DNA from 3 places in the Gracilibacillus sp. JCM 18966 genome. Region 2 is predicted to be linked to each of the others. Evidence: a T-box and tRNA genes for the amino acid it is inferred to sense, from the RefSeq annotation. Region 2 holds a T-box; the other regions hold tRNA genes.
What was found. The T-box of region 2 lies ahead of ACZ5N5_RS13790 (valine--tRNA ligase). A T-box ahead of a tRNA ligase gene usually reads a tRNA of that ligase, here a tRNA-Val.
Positions count from the first base shown of each region.

Region 1: it encodes a tRNA-Val, which carries the amino acid that the T-box ahead of ACZ5N5_RS13790 (valine--tRNA ligase) is inferred to sense. The anticodon was not compared.
Region 3: it encodes a tRNA-Val, which carries the amino acid that the T-box ahead of ACZ5N5_RS13790 (valine--tRNA ligase) is inferred to sense. The anticodon was not compared.

Region 1 covers NZ_AP043883.1:862,647-867,915, reverse strand. Annotated here, with positions in the region: rRNA gene ACZ5N5_RS04020 (23S ribosomal RNA) at 1-2,257, shown strand, start outside; rRNA gene rrf (5S ribosomal RNA) at 2,358-2,474, shown strand; tRNA gene ACZ5N5_RS04010 (tRNA-Asn) at 2,509-2,583, shown strand; tRNA gene ACZ5N5_RS04005 (tRNA-Thr) at 2,587-2,659, shown strand; tRNA gene ACZ5N5_RS04000 (tRNA-Glu) at 2,674-2,748, shown strand; tRNA gene ACZ5N5_RS03995 (tRNA-Val) at 2,854-2,929, shown strand; tRNA gene ACZ5N5_RS03990 (tRNA-Thr) at 2,936-3,011, shown strand; tRNA gene ACZ5N5_RS03985 (tRNA-Tyr) at 3,037-3,122, shown strand; tRNA gene ACZ5N5_RS03980 (tRNA-Gln) at 3,178-3,252, shown strand; tRNA gene ACZ5N5_RS03975 (tRNA-Lys) at 3,783-3,858, shown strand; tRNA gene ACZ5N5_RS03970 (tRNA-Ala) at 3,865-3,937, shown strand; gene ACZ5N5_RS03965 (alpha/beta fold hydrolase) at 4,015-4,992, opposite strand; gene ACZ5N5_RS03960 (hypothetical protein) at 5,022-5,269, opposite strand, start outside.
Region 2 covers NZ_AP043883.1:2,877,698-2,882,966, forward strand. Annotated here, with positions in the region: gene ACZ5N5_RS13780 (ABC transporter ATP-binding protein) at 66-704, shown strand; gene ACZ5N5_RS13785 (ABC transporter permease) at 701-1,480, shown strand; T-box leader at 1,586-1,815, shown strand; gene ACZ5N5_RS13790 (valine--tRNA ligase) at 1,882-4,530, shown strand; gene ACZ5N5_RS13795 (ATP-grasp domain-containing protein) at 4,637-5,269, opposite strand, start outside.
Region 3 covers NZ_AP043883.1:986,965-992,233, forward strand. Annotated here, with positions in the region: rRNA gene ACZ5N5_RS04625 (16S ribosomal RNA) at 1-1,344, opposite strand, end outside; tRNA gene ACZ5N5_RS04630 (tRNA-Ala) at 1,448-1,523, opposite strand; tRNA gene ACZ5N5_RS04635 (tRNA-Pro) at 1,540-1,616, opposite strand; tRNA gene ACZ5N5_RS04640 (tRNA-Arg) at 1,621-1,697, opposite strand; tRNA gene ACZ5N5_RS04645 (tRNA-Leu) at 1,702-1,790, opposite strand; tRNA gene ACZ5N5_RS04650 (tRNA-Gly) at 1,841-1,915, opposite strand; tRNA gene ACZ5N5_RS04655 (tRNA-Leu) at 1,932-2,016, opposite strand; tRNA gene ACZ5N5_RS04660 (tRNA-Lys) at 2,024-2,099, opposite strand; tRNA gene ACZ5N5_RS04665 (tRNA-Thr) at 2,104-2,179, opposite strand; tRNA gene ACZ5N5_RS04670 (tRNA-Val) at 2,186-2,261, opposite strand; rRNA gene rrf (5S ribosomal RNA) at 2,269-2,385, opposite strand; rRNA gene ACZ5N5_RS04680 (23S ribosomal RNA) at 2,511-5,269, opposite strand, start outside.

The DNA of each region.
Region 1 (5,269 bases), 2.0 Mb from region 2:
AGACACGGAGCCGCAGCGAAAGCGAGTCTGAATAGGGCGAGATAGTAGGGGGTCGTAGACCCGAAACCGTGTGATCTACCCATGTCCAGGGTGAAGGTCAGGTAACACTGACTGGAGGCCCGAACCCACGTACGTTGAAAAGTGCGGGGATGAGGTGTGGGTAGGGGTGAAATGCCAATCGAACACGGAGATAGCTGGTTCTCTCCGAAATAGCTTTAGGGCTAGCCTCAAGGGATGTATGTTGGAGGTAGAGCACTGATTGGACTAGGGGCCCTCACCGGGTTACCGAATTCAGTCAAACTCCGAATGCCAATCATATTACCTTGGGAGTCAGACTATGGGTGATAAGGTTCATAGTCGAAAGGGAAACAGCCCAGACCGTCAGCTAAGGTCCCCAAGTATACGTTAAGTGGAAAAGGATGTGGCGTTGCTTAGACAACCAGGATGTTGGCTTAGAAGCAGCCATCATTTAAAGAGTGCGTAATAGCTCACTGGTCGAGTGACGCTGCGCCGAAAATGTACCGGGGCTAAACGTATCACCGAAGCTACGGATTGTTCTACGAACAATGGTAGGAGAGCGTTCTAAGTGCAGTGAAGTCAGACCGTGAGGACTGGTGGAGCACTTAGAAGTGAGAATGCCGGTATGAGTAGCGAAATAGAAGTGAGAATCTTCTACACCGAATGCCTAAGGTTTCCTGAGGAAGGCTCGTCCGCTCAGGGTTAGTCGGGGCCTAAGCCGAGGCCGAAAGGCGTAGGCGATGGACAACAGGTGGATATTCCTGTACCACCCAATTCCGTTTGAGTGATGGGGGGACGCAGTAGGATAAGGAAAGCGCACGACTGGACGTGTGCGTCGAAGCAGTGAGTGAGTCAGATAGGCAAATCCGTCTGGCAATCACAAGCTGTGATCGGGAGGGAAAATGAGTACCGAAGTTCCGGATTTCACACTGCCAAGAAAAGCCTCTAGCAAGGAAAAGGGTGCCCGTACCGCAAACCGACACAGGTAGGCGAGGAGAGAATCCTAAGGTGATCGGGAGAACTCTCGTTAAGGAACTCGGCAAAATGACCCCGTAACTTCGGGAGAAGGGGTGCTTACTTACGAGTAAGCCGCAGTGAAAAGGCCCAAGCGACTGTTTAGCAAAAACACAGGTCTCTGCGAAGCCGAAAGGCGAAGTATAGGGGCTGACACCTGCCCGGTGCTGGAAGGTTAAGGGGATGCGTTAGCATTAGCGAAGCGTTGAACTGAAGCCCCAGTAAACGGCGGCCGTAACTATAACGGTCCTAAGGTAGCGAAATTCCTTGTCGGGTAAGTTCCGACCCGCACGAAAGGTGCAACGACTTGGGCACTGTCTCAACGAGAGACCCGGTGAAATTATACTATGCGTGAAGATGCGCATTACCCGCGACAGGACGGAAAGACCCCGTGGAGCTTTACTGTAGCCTGATATGGAATGTTTGTACAGCTTGTACAGGATAGGTGGGAGCCTGAGAAGCGTGAGCGCTAGCTTACGTGGAGGCGCCGGTGGGATACCACCCTGGCTGTATGAACCTTCTAACCCAGAACCGTGATCCGGTTCGGAGACAGTGTCAGGTGGGCAGTTTGACTGGGGCGGTCGCCTCCTAAAGAGTAACGGAGGCGCCCAAAGGTTCCCTCAGAATGGTTGGAAATCATTCGAAGAGTGTAAAGGCAGAAGGGAGCTTGACTGCGAGACCTACAAGTCGAGCAGGGACGAAAGTCGGGCTTAGTGATCCGGCGGTACCGAATGGAAGGGCCGTCGCTCAACGGATAAAAGCTACCCCGGGGATAACAGGCTTATCTCCCCCAAGAGTCCACATCGACGGGGAGGTTTGGCACCTCGATGTCGGCTCATCGCATCCTGGGGCTGTAGTCGGTCCCAAGGGTTGGGCTGTTCGCCCATTAAAGCGGTACGCGAGCTGGGTTCAGAACGTCGTGAGACAGTTCGGTCCCTATCCGTCGTGGGCGTTGGAAGTTTGAGAGGAGCTGTCCTTAGTACGAGAGGACCGGGATGGACACACCGCTGGTGCACCAGTTGTTCCGCCAGGAGCATCGCTGGGTAGCTACGTGTGGAAGGGATAAGTGCTGAAAGCATCTAAGCATGAAGCCCCCCTCAAGATGAGACTTCCCCACACTTTAAGTGAGTAAGATCCCTCAGAGACGATGAGGTAGATAGGTTCGAGGTGGAAGCATGGTGACATGTGGAGCTGACGAATACTAATCGATCGAGGACTTATCTATACGTTCTTTGGATGAAAAACCAATGGTTTGTCTACTTCTTATCTAGTTTTGATGGTATAGTTTCTCCCATCTTAATAAGGATTAGCTTATATCCACCAAGTCTGGTGGCGATAGCGGAGAGGTCACACCTGTTCCCATACCGAACACAGTAGTTAAGCTCTCCAGCGCCCATGGTAGTTGGGGCTCACGCCCCTGCAAGAGTAGGACGCTGCCAGGCAAAGCTTTGAGAAGCAACAGAAGTAAATGTTTATTCCACAGTAGCTCAGTGGTAGAGCAATCGGCTGTTAACCGATCGGTCGTAGGTTCGAATCCTACCTGTGGAGCCACTTGCTTCCATAGCTCAGTCGGTAGAGCACTTCCATGGTAAGGAAGGGGTCGTCGGTTCAAGTCCGGCTGGAAGCTCTCCTAGATTTACTGGCCCGTTGGTCAAGTGGTTAAGACACCGCCCTTTCACGGCGGTAACACGGGTTCGAATCCCGTACGGGTCACCATAATAACCACAGTAATCATTAGTTATTGCTACTTTATATTAAGGATGGCATGCTAAGATCGCGACGTCCCTGTCGCAACGCATGCACTTGCACATCCTGTGCGGCGGAGGATTAGCTCAGCTGGGAGAGCACTTGCCTTACAAGCAAGGGGTCGCAGGTTCGAGCCCTGCATCCTCCACCATGTTATGCCGGTCTAGCTCAATTGGTAGAGCAACTGACTTGTAATCAGTAGGTTGGGGGTTCAAGTCCTCTGGCCGGCACCACTGGAACTAGATCATAATTTTATTTGGAGGGATAGCGAAGTTGGCCAAACGCGGCGGACTGTAAATCCGCTCCCATCGGGTTCGTAGGTTCGAGTCCTACTCCCTCCACCATTTATTATGTATAAATTTAGATCAGGCGTGTATACTATCGATATACGTTTTTTGTTGGGCTATAGCCAAGCGGTAAGGCAACGGTTTTTGGTACCGTCATGCGCTGGTTCGAATCCAGCTAGCCCAGCCATTCTTTTTTCTACATATAAAATTTAGGGTTAAATGCATATAAACTATAACAATTAGAATGAAACTATGGGATAGAAGCCATTAGCTCAGTTGGTAGAGCAACGAGCAATACTTCTACCGAATAAACTACGAGTAACCCCGAAGCATTAATCATCATCGAATAAACTAGAAGATGCAGGGGTTAACATAATGAACGCTCTTTGAATTAGGGAGAAAATTATTTTAACGAGCCATTAGCTCAGTTGGTAGAGCAACGAGCAATACTTCTACCGAATAAACTACGAGTAACCCCGAAGCATTAATCATCATCGAATAAACTAGAAGATGCAGGGGTTAACATAATGAACGCTCTTTGAATTAGGGAGAAAATTATTTTAACGAGCCATTAGCTCAGTTGGTAGAGCAACGAGCAATACTTCTACCGAATAAACTACGAGTAACCCCGAAGCATTAATCATCATCGAATAAACTAGAAGATGCAGGGGTTAACATAATGAACGCTCTTTGAATTAGGGAGAAAATTATTTTAACGAGCCATTAGCTCAGTTGGTAGAGCATCTGACTTTTAATCAGAGGGTCGGAGGTTCGAATCCTCCATGGCTCACCATTTTTAGGGGCCTTAGCTCAGCTGGGAGAGCGCCTGCTTTGCACGCAGGAGGTCAGCGGTTCGATCCCGCTAGGCTCCATTTTTATTTTGTCAAAGACGGAAACCGAACTATGATTTTAAAATAGTTCGGTTTTTGCTGTATAATAGAGAATTGCTTCAGTTGTTTTTATCTATATTTTCCTTCCATTCTTCGAATTGCTTAGCCATATCCTTAGCACGAGTCCAGTGTAAATAATGATGTCCCTCTAGTGTGATGACCTTACTGGAATGATGATCATGTAACTGTTCCTTATAAAATGTTTCTAGTGATTTCCTTCCCTGTGACTCTTCTTTCGTTGTGAAAACTAAGACAGGAATTGTAGGTGGAAAAGTCATATTCTTCGTTTTCTGTACATTGTTTCCTATTTGCTTAGCTTCTTCAACAATATTTTCATTATAGCCTTTCCAAGCTGAAATGGCTTTTGTCATTTTTAAGTTTTCCTCTGTATATGTTCCTTTTTCCGCTATTGGTAAAAAATCATCTGGATTCACCATTGTAACAAGTCGTCCAATCCCTGTTGGTGCTAAATATTTCATATAGTTAGGCATCGTCGGTGCTGATTCATTAAAATAAGCTAGAGCTTGTGGTAAAGTAAAGTCTATTCCTACCACTGATTGAATTTCATCTGGATATTTATTAGCATAATACAAGCTGTAAATCCCAGAAATAGAATGTGGCATCAATATGTACGGACCTTCTATACCTGCTTTTTTTAGAGCAGATCGAATCTCTTCTACAATGTTCTTTACTGTACGCTCTTTGTTAGTACTATCGCTCCAGCCATAACCAAAGCTCTCAATGGATACTACATTGTTTTGCTTTGCCAGCTCGTTAATCAATGGCTCAAAATCTAACACAGGTGCAGCAGTTCCTAGGCCACTAAGTAATACAATCGTATTTTCACCTTTCCCTTTTGTATAGACATGCATATTCTTTCCATCGACCTCTACTAATTCCCCTATTGGACTATACTTATTCTTTTCGTTGAGAGTCATTAGCTGATGTGCTAGAAACCAAACAAAACTTATTGCTGTTAAAAATAAAAGGATATTTCTTGTAAATAGCCAAAATCGATTTTTTCTTTTTTGTGCCATTCCTTGATTCCTCCATTATGATAAATAGTTTAACTAACTGCTTGGTGTAATTTTCCTTCATACACGAATTCTAATTTAGGAATTTGTTGTAAATCATATGGAGTAACCAGCTCTAGAGGCTTGTCAAATGTAATAATCCCAGACTCTTTTAAAATATACGCGACAAACTGAGAACAGAAATAAGCATTTTTTCTCTGGATCGGTTTATTGAGCATCACTCCGAATAAGCCAATTAAATTATAGTGATATGTCTCTTTATTACGGTCGAAATTTGCCA
Region 2 (5,269 bases):
CATCTACTCCCTTACATTTTTTTGCACCATTGCAGCATACTAAATGTTTAAAGGAGGTGTGTCCATTGTTTATGCTTAATAACGTAGTATTCCGAGATATTTTACATATTGATAAGCTAGAAATTCCTGATCGTAAAGTAATCTGTCTATTTGGGGAGAGTGGTAGTGGAAAGTCTACTTTATTAAAAATGTTAAATGGATTATTGACCCATGATCATGGGGAGATCTTGTTTCAGAACCAATCGATACTAGAATATAACCCAATAGAGCTTAGAAGAAAAGTGGTGATGTTGGGACAAGATCCTATTATGTTTGAGGGGACGGTTCGAGATAATTTATTGATTGGACTGGATTTTTCTGAGCGTGAAAGGGTAGAGGATGCGAAGCTGCTCAATTTGTTAAAAGAGCTGGAATTAAGTAAATCATTGGATGATGAAGCAGATAAATTATCAGGTGGTGAGAAGCAAAGAGTTGCGTTTGCGAGAATCTTATTAATGGATGCTGTCATCTACCTTTTGGATGAGCCAACCTCAGCACTCGATGAAGGGACCGAACACAAAGTAATGGATTTTATGATACATCGTGTACAACAAGATCAATTAACCGCTATATTCGTTACCCATTCAAAAGAGGTAGCAGAACAATATGCAGATCAAATCATCTACATGGAGGATATAAATAAGAAGGAGGTGATTTCATCATGAATAAGATGATGGATATCACTCTTTGGCAATTGATTTCTGCTTATATTTTCATGGTTCTATTACTTGTTATTGTTCGTTGGCGTAGGATTCCTCGAGAAAAGGAAATTGTTATTGCGACATTTAGAATGACAATCCAGCTCGTGCTTGTGGGCTATGTTCTCGTTTTTATATTCGAAAATGAGAACTGGATCTATTCTATTCTGGTTCTAATGTTAATGGAGATTTTTGCAGTTTATAATATTTATAGGCGTACTAAAATGCCTCTTACAAAAAATCTGAAGAAGATTATTGCGATTGCTATGATTGTTGGTACACTCTTCTCGTTTTTATATTTTGATTTTATTGTTGTACAATTTTCACCATGGTATGATCCTCGTTATTTCATTCCAATTGCTGGAATGTTAATAGGTAATTCAATGACGGGTATTACATTAGGCGTAAGTGCTCTTTTAGAAGGCTTTCGTTCACGAAAAAAAGAAATTGAGGCAGCTTTAATGCTTGGAGCAACACCAAGTAAAGCTTCCAAAAGAATGGTGAACAATGCCTTTGATTCAGCAATCTTGCCGACAATAAACAATATGGTTGGGATGGGTATTGTTTTTTTACCTGGAATGATGACAGGGGTCATTTTATCTGGGGCAAGCCCGTTAGATGCGATCAAATACCAGATTGCGATAATGCTCGGTATTACAGGTAGCGTTTCTTTGTCCGTAATTATCTTCCTATATTTCGGATTTAAAACCTTTTTTAACAAAAGGGCACAGCTTGAATTATAAAATATTTTTACTCCCTCACCTATGTACTGTGATAATTATCCTTGACGAAATGACGCTTTTTTGGATAAAATAACATATAATATATGACACCATTATTTGATGGAGTTAAATGTGATGATGAGGAAGAGTATTTCATGCTTATCGTACAAGAGAAGAAAGTCCATTGGCTGAAAGATTTTCTCGATAAAAGGTGAAAGAAGGTAGCCTCTGATGCAGCTCTACTGAACGAGTAGTAGGTAAAGCCGGGTGAACCGTTATCTCTTTAAGAAGTTGTATAGGCTTATTGCTTATAAACAAAGGTGGTACCGCGGAAATCAAACCTTTTCGTCCTTTTTACTAGGATGAAAAGGTTTTTTTGATTCCTATATCATAGAAACTGGAAATAACAAGGAGGAAATTATATGGCTGATCAACAGGAAGTGAATTTACCACCAAAGTATGATCCCACTACAGTAGAAAAAGGTCGTTATCAATATTGGGTGGATGGTAAATTCTTTGAGGCTGAAAGAAATCCAAAGAAAGACCCATTTACGATTGTCATCCCACCACCAAACGTTACAGGAAAACTACACATTGGTCATGCTTGGGATACCACATTACAGGATATTATTACAAGGATAAAGCGTATGCAAGGATATGATGTTCTATATTTACCTGGAATGGACCATGCTGGAATTGCTACACAAGCAAAGGTAGAGGAGAAGCTTCGTGAAGAAGGAGTTAGTCGCTATGATCTAGGGCGTGAGAAGTTCTTAGAAAAGGCATGGGATTGGAAGGAAGAATATGCAAGCTTTATCCGAGAGCAGTGGTCGAAACTGGGATTAGGACTTGATTATTCCCGTGAACGATTTACTCTTGATCAAGGCTTATCAGATGCAGTAAAAGAAGTGTTTGTTAAGTTGTATGAGAAGGATTTAATTTATCGTGGAGAGTATATCATTAACTGGGACCCACAGACAAAGACCGCTCTTTCAGATATTGAAGTTATCTATAAAGATGTCCAAGGCTATTTCTATCATATGAGATATCCACTAGCCGATGGTTCAGGACATATTGAAATTGCCACAACTCGTCCTGAGACAATGCTTGGAGATACAGCTGTAGCCGTTCATCCAGAAGATGAGCGATACAAGCATTTAATTGGTAAAAAAGTTAAGCTTCCGATCGTTGGACGCGAAATAGAAATCGTTGCAGATGATTATGTGGATAGGGAATTTGGTTCCGGTGCTGTAAAAATCACGCCCGCCCATGATCCGAATGATTTTGAGATCGGAAATCGTCATAATCTTGCACGTATTTTGGTTATGAATGAAAATGGGACGATGAACGAAAATGCTGGTAAATATCAAGGAATGGATCGCTTTGAATGCCGGAAGCAGATTGTTAATGACCTTCAGGAGCAGGGGGTATTATTTGAAATAGAAGAACATATGCATTCAGTTGGGCATTCTGAACGAAGTGGTGCCGTTGTGGAACCTTACCTTTCAACACAATGGTTTGTGAATATGCAGCCATTAGCAGATGCAGCACTAGAATTACAAAAGAACAGTGATGAAAAAGTCCACTTTGTCCCAGCTCGTTTTGAAAAAACCTATTTAAGATGGATGGAAAATATTCGTGATTGGTGTATTTCTCGACAATTATGGTGGGGCCACCGGATTCCTGCTTGGTATCATAAGGAGACTGGAGAGGTCTACGTAGGGAAAAAAGCACCTGAAGATATCGAGAATTGGGAACAAGACACAGATGTGTTAGATACTTGGTTCTCATCTGCATTATGGCCTTTCTCTACATTAAATTGGCCAGATACAGAGGATGAGGATTTCAAGCATTTCTTTCCAACTAATGCTCTAGTAACAGGGTATGATATCATATTTTTCTGGGTAGCTCGTATGATTTTTCAATCGAAGGAATTTACCAATGAACGTCCTTTTAAGGATGTACTCATTCACGGTCTTGTAAGGGATGCGGAAGGAAGAAAAATGAGTAAGTCATTAGGAAATGGAGTCGATCCAATGGAAGTGATCGAGAAGTATGGTGCTGATTCACTCCGATATTTCCTTTCCACTGGTTCAAGTCCTGGGCAGGATTTGCGCTTCCAATGGGAAAAGGTAGAATCTACTTGGAACTTTGTCAATAAAATTTGGAACGCATCACGGTTTGCTTTAATGAATATGAATGGATTAAAATTTGAGGAAATTGACTTAACAGGGAAAAAGTCTGTTGCGGATCAATGGATTCTCACACGCCTAAATGAAACGATAGAGCAAGTTACTCGTCATGTTGACAAATATGACTTTGGAGAAGCAGGTCGTTACTTATATAATTTCATTTGGGATGACTTCTGTGATTGGTATATTGAAATGGCTAAACTACCATTATACGGGGATGATGAAGCGGCAAAATTAACGACGCGATCTATTTTGGCCCATGTTTTAGACCAAACCATGAGAATGCTTCATCCATTTATGCCATTTGTCACAGAAGAAATTTGGCAACAATTACCTCACGAAGGAGAGTCTATTGTTCGTGCATCATGGCCAGTAGCTCAACAGGAGCTTTCTAACCATGAGGCATCTGACATCATGCAACAGCTTGTAGCGATAATTCGATCTGTACGTAATATTCGTGCAGAGGTTGATACACCTTTATCCAAAGAGATTCCGATTTATATTCAAGCAAATGATCCAGAAGGAAAAGCAAATATGGAAGAGAATCGTGTGTATCTTGATCGTTTCTGTAACCCTAGTGAGCTTGTGATTGACACTACGGTGGAAGTGCCTGAAAAAGGAATGTCTGCTGTCGTAACAGGTGCGGAGATTTTCTTACCATTAGAAGGGCTGATCGATATTGATAAGGAATTAGCTCGCTTGCAAGCAGAGTTGGAAAAGCTTGATAAGGAAGTAGAGCGTGTCGATAAGAAGCTTTCCAACGAAGGATTTGTCAAAAAGGCACCAGAACATGTTGTAGAAGCAGAAAAGGCAAAGCAACAAGATTATATGGAGAAAAGAGAAAAAGTCAAATCACGAATGAATGAATTAAAAGGCTAAGGTATTAGAGAAGCATGGAGTTTGGAACTCCATGCTTTTTGTCTCTAACAATGAAATTCGTCACATTAAAAGTAGTCTTCTTTGATTTAAAGCAAGTTTTCTGACTTTATAGTGCTGGTAAAATAACCTTTTGTAAAATTTTTTCTGCGACATTGATACCTGTATAGGTTAAAATATTAGCAACATGTGCATTCGTATTGACCTCACAGACAATTGGACGATCCCCTTTACCAAATAATAAATCAACACCCGCAAAATCGGCCCCAACAGCGTGAACGGCATTGATGGCTAACTGGATTTCTTCTTCTGATGGGCTATATGCCTCGATTCGGCTTCCCTGGTATACATTTGCACGGAAATCCTCCTGAGAGGTTCGCTTTAATGCAGCAACAAACCTTCCGCCAACGATAAATACCCGGATATCCTTCCCGTAACTTGATTCGATATATTCCTGCATTACAAAAGGCTTGTCATATATTTTTTTTACAATATCCATATACTCTTTTTCATGGTGAACAAGATAGACTTGCTCACCAAAAGAACCAAACCCTTCTTTTACAACAAAGGGATAGTTCAGCGATGAAGCAATTTGTAAATAATGCTCGAAGTGGAGTAGCTTTGCACCAGTGAATACTTTTGGGGCGATTAACGTTTTTGGTATCGTAACATGATGTTCTGCGAGCTTTTGGTACATAATAACTTTGTTATCACATATTTCGATACAGTTGGCGTTATTATA
Region 3 (5,269 bases), 1.9 Mb from region 2:
CGAGTTGCAGCCTACAATCCGAACTGAGAATGGTTTTATGGGATTGGCTTCACCTCACGGCTTCGCTGCCCTTTGTACCATCCATTGTAGCACGTGTGTAGCCCAGGTCATAAGGGGCATGATGATTTGACGTCATCCCCACCTTCCTCCGGTTTGTCACCGGCAGTCACCTTAGAGTGCCCAACTCAATGCTGGCAACTAAGATCAAGGGTTGCGCTCGTTGCGGGACTTAACCCAACATCTCACGACACGAGCTGACGACAACCATGCACCACCTGTCATTCGGTCCCCGAAGGGAACTCCCTATCTCTAGGGACATCCGAAGATGTCAAGACCTGGTAAGGTTCTTCGCGTTGCTTCGAATTAAACCACATGCTCCACCGCTTGTGCGGGCCCCCGTCAATTCTTTTGAGTTTCAGCCTTGCGGCCGTACTCCCCAGGCGGAGTGCTTAATGCGTTAACTGCAGCACTAAGGGGCGGAAACCCCCTAACACCTAGCACTCATCGTTTACGGCGTGGACTACCAGGGTATCTAATCCTGTTCGCTCCCCACGCTTTCGCACCTCAGCGTCAGTTACAGACCAGAGAGCCGCCTTCGCCACTGGTGTTCCTCCACATCTCTACGCATTTCACCGCTACACGTGGAATTCCGCTCTCCTCTTCTGTACTCAAGTTCCCCAGTTTCCAATGACCGCTTGCGGTTGAGCCGCAAGATTTCACATCAGACTTAAGAAACCGCCTACGCGCGCTTTACGCCCAATAATTCCGGACAACGCTTGCCCCCTACGTATTACCGCGGCTGCTGGCACGTAGTTAGCCGGGGCTTCCTCGATAGGTACCGTCAAGGTACCGCCCTATTCGAACGGTACTTGTTCTTCCCTAACAACAGAACTTTACGATCCGAAAACCTTCTTCGTTCACGCGGCGTTGCTCCGTCAGACTTTCGTCCATTGCGGAAGATTCCCTACTGCTGCCTCCCGTAGGAGTCTGGGCCGTGTCTCAGTCCCAGTGTGGCCGATCACCCTCTCAGGTCGGCTATGCATCGTTGCCTTGGTGAGCCGTTACCTCACCAACTAGCTAATGCACCGCGGGCCCATCTGTAAGTGGTAGCTTGCGCCACCTTTCCACTTCGGTTCCTATGAACCAAAGTACTATCCGGTATTAGCCCCGGTTTCCCGGAGTTATCCCAGTCTTACAGGCAGGTTGCCCACGTGTTACTCACCCGTCCGCCGCTCGTTCCACTCACGTCCTCCCGAAGGATTCAGTCAGCTTCCCGCGCTCGACTTGCATGTATTAGGCACGCCGCCAGCGTTCGTCCTGAGCCAAGATCAAACTCTCCATAAAATAGATGCACCGAAGTGCTTGTGTTGATCAAGCTCGCTTAAAGCTAGCATGTTCTTACTTTTTGTACTGGTTGTTTTGTTCAGTTTTCAATGATCAATAAAAATGGTGGAGCCTAGCGGGATCGAACCGCTGACCTCCTGCGTGCAAAGCAGGCGCTCTCCCAGCTGAGCTAAGGCCCCACATAAAAAATGAAGATGGTCGGGAAGACAGGATTTGAACCTGCGACCCCTTGGTCCCAAACCAAGTGCTCTACCAAGCTGAGCTACTTCCCGGAAATGGCGCGCCCGAGAGGAGTCGAACCCCTAACCTTTTGATCCGTAGTCAAACGCTCTATCCAATTGAGCTACGGGCGCTAAGTGGTGCCGAGGGCCGGACTCGAACCGGCACGGTGGAAACCCACCGCAGGATTTTAAGTCCTGTGCGTCTGCCAATTCCGCCACCCCGGCATGGGATAATACCAATCTAATCATCTGGCAAACAAAATGATTAAATCTACTGGAGCGGAAGACGGGATTCGAACCCGCGACCCCCACCTTGGCAAGGTGGTGTTCTACCACTGAACTACTTCCGCAATATATTTATTAATATGGTGCGGGTGGAGGGACTTGAACCCCCACGTCGAGAGACACTAGATCCTAAGTCTAGCGCGTCTGCCAATTCCGCCACACCCGCATTAAAATGGTGAGCCATGGAGGATTCGAACCTCCGACCCTCTGATTAAAAGTCAGATGCTCTACCAACTGAGCTAATGGCTCTAAATGGTGCCGGCCAGAGGACTTGAACCCCCAACCTACTGATTACAAGTCAGTTGCTCTACCAATTGAGCTAGACCGGCATAACATGGTGGAGGATGCAGGGCTCGAACCTGCGACCCCTTGCTTGTAAGGCAAGTGCTCTCCCAGCTGAGCTAATCCTCCTATGTATGCCTGGCAGCGTCCTACTCTTGCAGGGGCGTGAGCCCCAACTACCATGGGCGCTGGAGAGCTTAACTACTGTGTTCGGTATGGGAACAGGTGTGACCTCTCCGCTATCGCCACCAGACTCGTTTTTTCAAGGACAAGATACATTATAACGCATTTCTCACAACAAATGCAAGAGTTTTTTAAAAATACCTTGAAAACTAGATAAGAAGTAGACAAACCATTGGTTTTTCATCCAAAGAACGTATAGATAAGTCCTCGATCGATTAGTATTCGTCAGCTCCACATGTCACCATGCTTCCACCTCGAACCTATCTACCTCATCGTCTCTGAGGGATCTTACTCACTTAAAGTGTGGGGAAGTCTCATCTTGAGGGGGGCTTCATGCTTAGATGCTTTCAGCACTTATCCCTTCCACACGTAGCTACCCAGCGATGCTCCTGGCGGAACAACTGGTGCACCAGCGGTGTGTCCATCCCGGTCCTCTCGTACTAAGGACAGCTCCTCTCAAACTTCCAGGCGCCCACGACGGATAGGGACCGAACTGTCTCACGACGTTCTGAACCCAGCTCGCGTACCGCTTTAATGGGCGAACAGCCCAACCCTTGGGACCGACTACAGCCCCAGGATGCGATGAGCCGACATCGAGGTGCCAAACCTCCCCGTCGATGTGGACTCTTGGGGGAGATAAGCCTGTTATCCCCGGGGTAGCTTTTATCCGTTGAGCGACGGCCCTTCCATTCGGTACCGCCGGATCACTAAGCCCGACTTTCGTCCCTGCTCGACTTGTAGGTCTCGCAGTCAAGCTCCCTTCTGCCTTTACACTCTTCGAATGATTTCCAACCATTCTGAGGGAACCTTTGGGCGCCTCCGTTACTCTTTAGGAGGCGACCGCCCCAGTCAAACTGCCCACCTGACACTGTCTCCGAACCGGATCACGGTTCTGGGTTAGAAGGTTCATACAGCCAGGGTGGTATCCCACCGGCGCCTCCACGTAAGCTAGCGCTCACGTTTCCAAGGCTCCCACCTATCCTGTACAAGCTGTACAAACATTCCATATCAGGCTACAGTAAAGCTCCACGGGGTCTTTCCGTCCTGTCGCGGGTAATGCGCATCTTCACGCATAGTATAATTTCACCGGGTCTCTCGTTGAGACAGTGCCCAAGTCGTTGCACCTTTCGTGCGGGTCGGAACTTACCCGACAAGGAATTTCGCTACCTTAGGACCGTTATAGTTACGGCCGCCGTTTACTGGGGCTTCAGTTCAACGCTTCGCTAATGCTAACGCATCCCCTTAACCTTCCAGCACCGGGCAGGTGTCAGCCCCTATACTTCGCCTTTCGGCTTCGCAGAGACCTGTGTTTTTGCTAAACAGTCGCTTGGGCCTTTTCACTGCGGCTTACTCGTAAGTAAGCACCCCTTCTCCCGAAGTTACGGGGTCATTTTGCCGAGTTCCTTAACGAGAGTTCTCCCGATCACCTTAGGATTCTCTCCTCGCCTACCTGTGTCGGTTTGCGGTACGGGCACCCTTTTCCTTGCTAGAGGCTTTTCTTGGCAGTGTGAAATCCGGAACTTCGGTACTCATTTTCCCTCCCGATCACAGCTTGTGATTGCCAGACGGATTTGCCTATCTGACTCACTCACTGCTTCGACGCACACGTCCAGTCGTGCGCTTTCCTTATCCTACTGCGTCCCCCCATCACTCAAACGGAATTGGGTGGTACAGGAATATCCACCTGTTGTCCATCGCCTACGCCTTTCGGCCTCGGCTTAGGCCCCGACTAACCCTGAGCGGACGAGCCTTCCTCAGGAAACCTTAGGCATTCGGTGTAGAAGATTCTCACTTCTATTTCGCTACTCATACCGGCATTCTCACTTCTAAGCGCTCCACCAGTCCTCACGGTCTGACTTCCCTGCACTTAGAACGCTCTCCTACCATTGTTCGTAGAACAATCCGTAGCTTCGGTGATACGTTTAGCCCCGGTACATTTTCGGCGCAGCGTCACTCGACCAGTGAGCTATTACGCACTCTTTAAATGATGGCTGCTTCTAAGCCAACATCCTGGTTGTCTAAGCAACGCCACATCCTTTTCCACTTAACGTATACTTGGGGACCTTAGCTGACGGTCTGGGCTGTTTCCCTTTCGACTATGAACCTTATCACCCATAGTCTGACTCCCAAGGTAATATGATTGGCATTCGGAGTTTGACTGAATTCGGTAACCCGGTGAGGGCCCCTAGTCCAATCAGTGCTCTACCTCCAACATACATCCCTTGAGGCTAGCCCTAAAGCTATTTCGGAGAGAACCAGCTATCTCCGTGTTCGATTGGCATTTCACCCCTACCCACACCTCATCCCCGCACTTTTCAACGTACGTGGGTTCGGGCCTCCAGTCAGTGTTACCTGACCTTCACCCTGGACATGGGTAGATCACACGGTTTCGGGTCTACGACCCCCTACTATCTCGCCCTATTCAGACTCGCTTTCGCTGCGGCTCCGTGTCTTCCACTTAACCTTGCAGGAGATCGTAACTCGCCGGTCCATTCTACAAAAGGTACGCCGTCACCCATAAAAGGGCTTCGACTACTTGTAGGCACACGGTTTCAGGTTCTCTTTCACTCCCCTCCCGGGGTGCTTTTCACCTTTCCCTCACGGTACTGGTTCACTATCGGTCACTAGGGAGTATTTAGCCTTGGGAGATGGTCCTCCCGGATTCCGACGGAATTTCACGTGTTCCGCCGTACTCAGGATCCACTCTGGAGGAAACACGCTTTCGACTACAGGGCTGTTACCCGCTGTGGCTGACCTTTCCAGATCGATTCGTCTAACGTATTTCTTGGTAACTCCGTATAGAGTGTCCTACAACCCCAAAAAGCAAGCTTTTTGGTTTGGGCTAATTCCGTTTCGCTCGCCGCTACTCGGGAAATCGCGTTTGCTTTCTCTTCCTCCGGGTAATGAGATGTTTCAGTTCCCCGGGTCTGCCTCCTCTATCCTATGGATTCAGA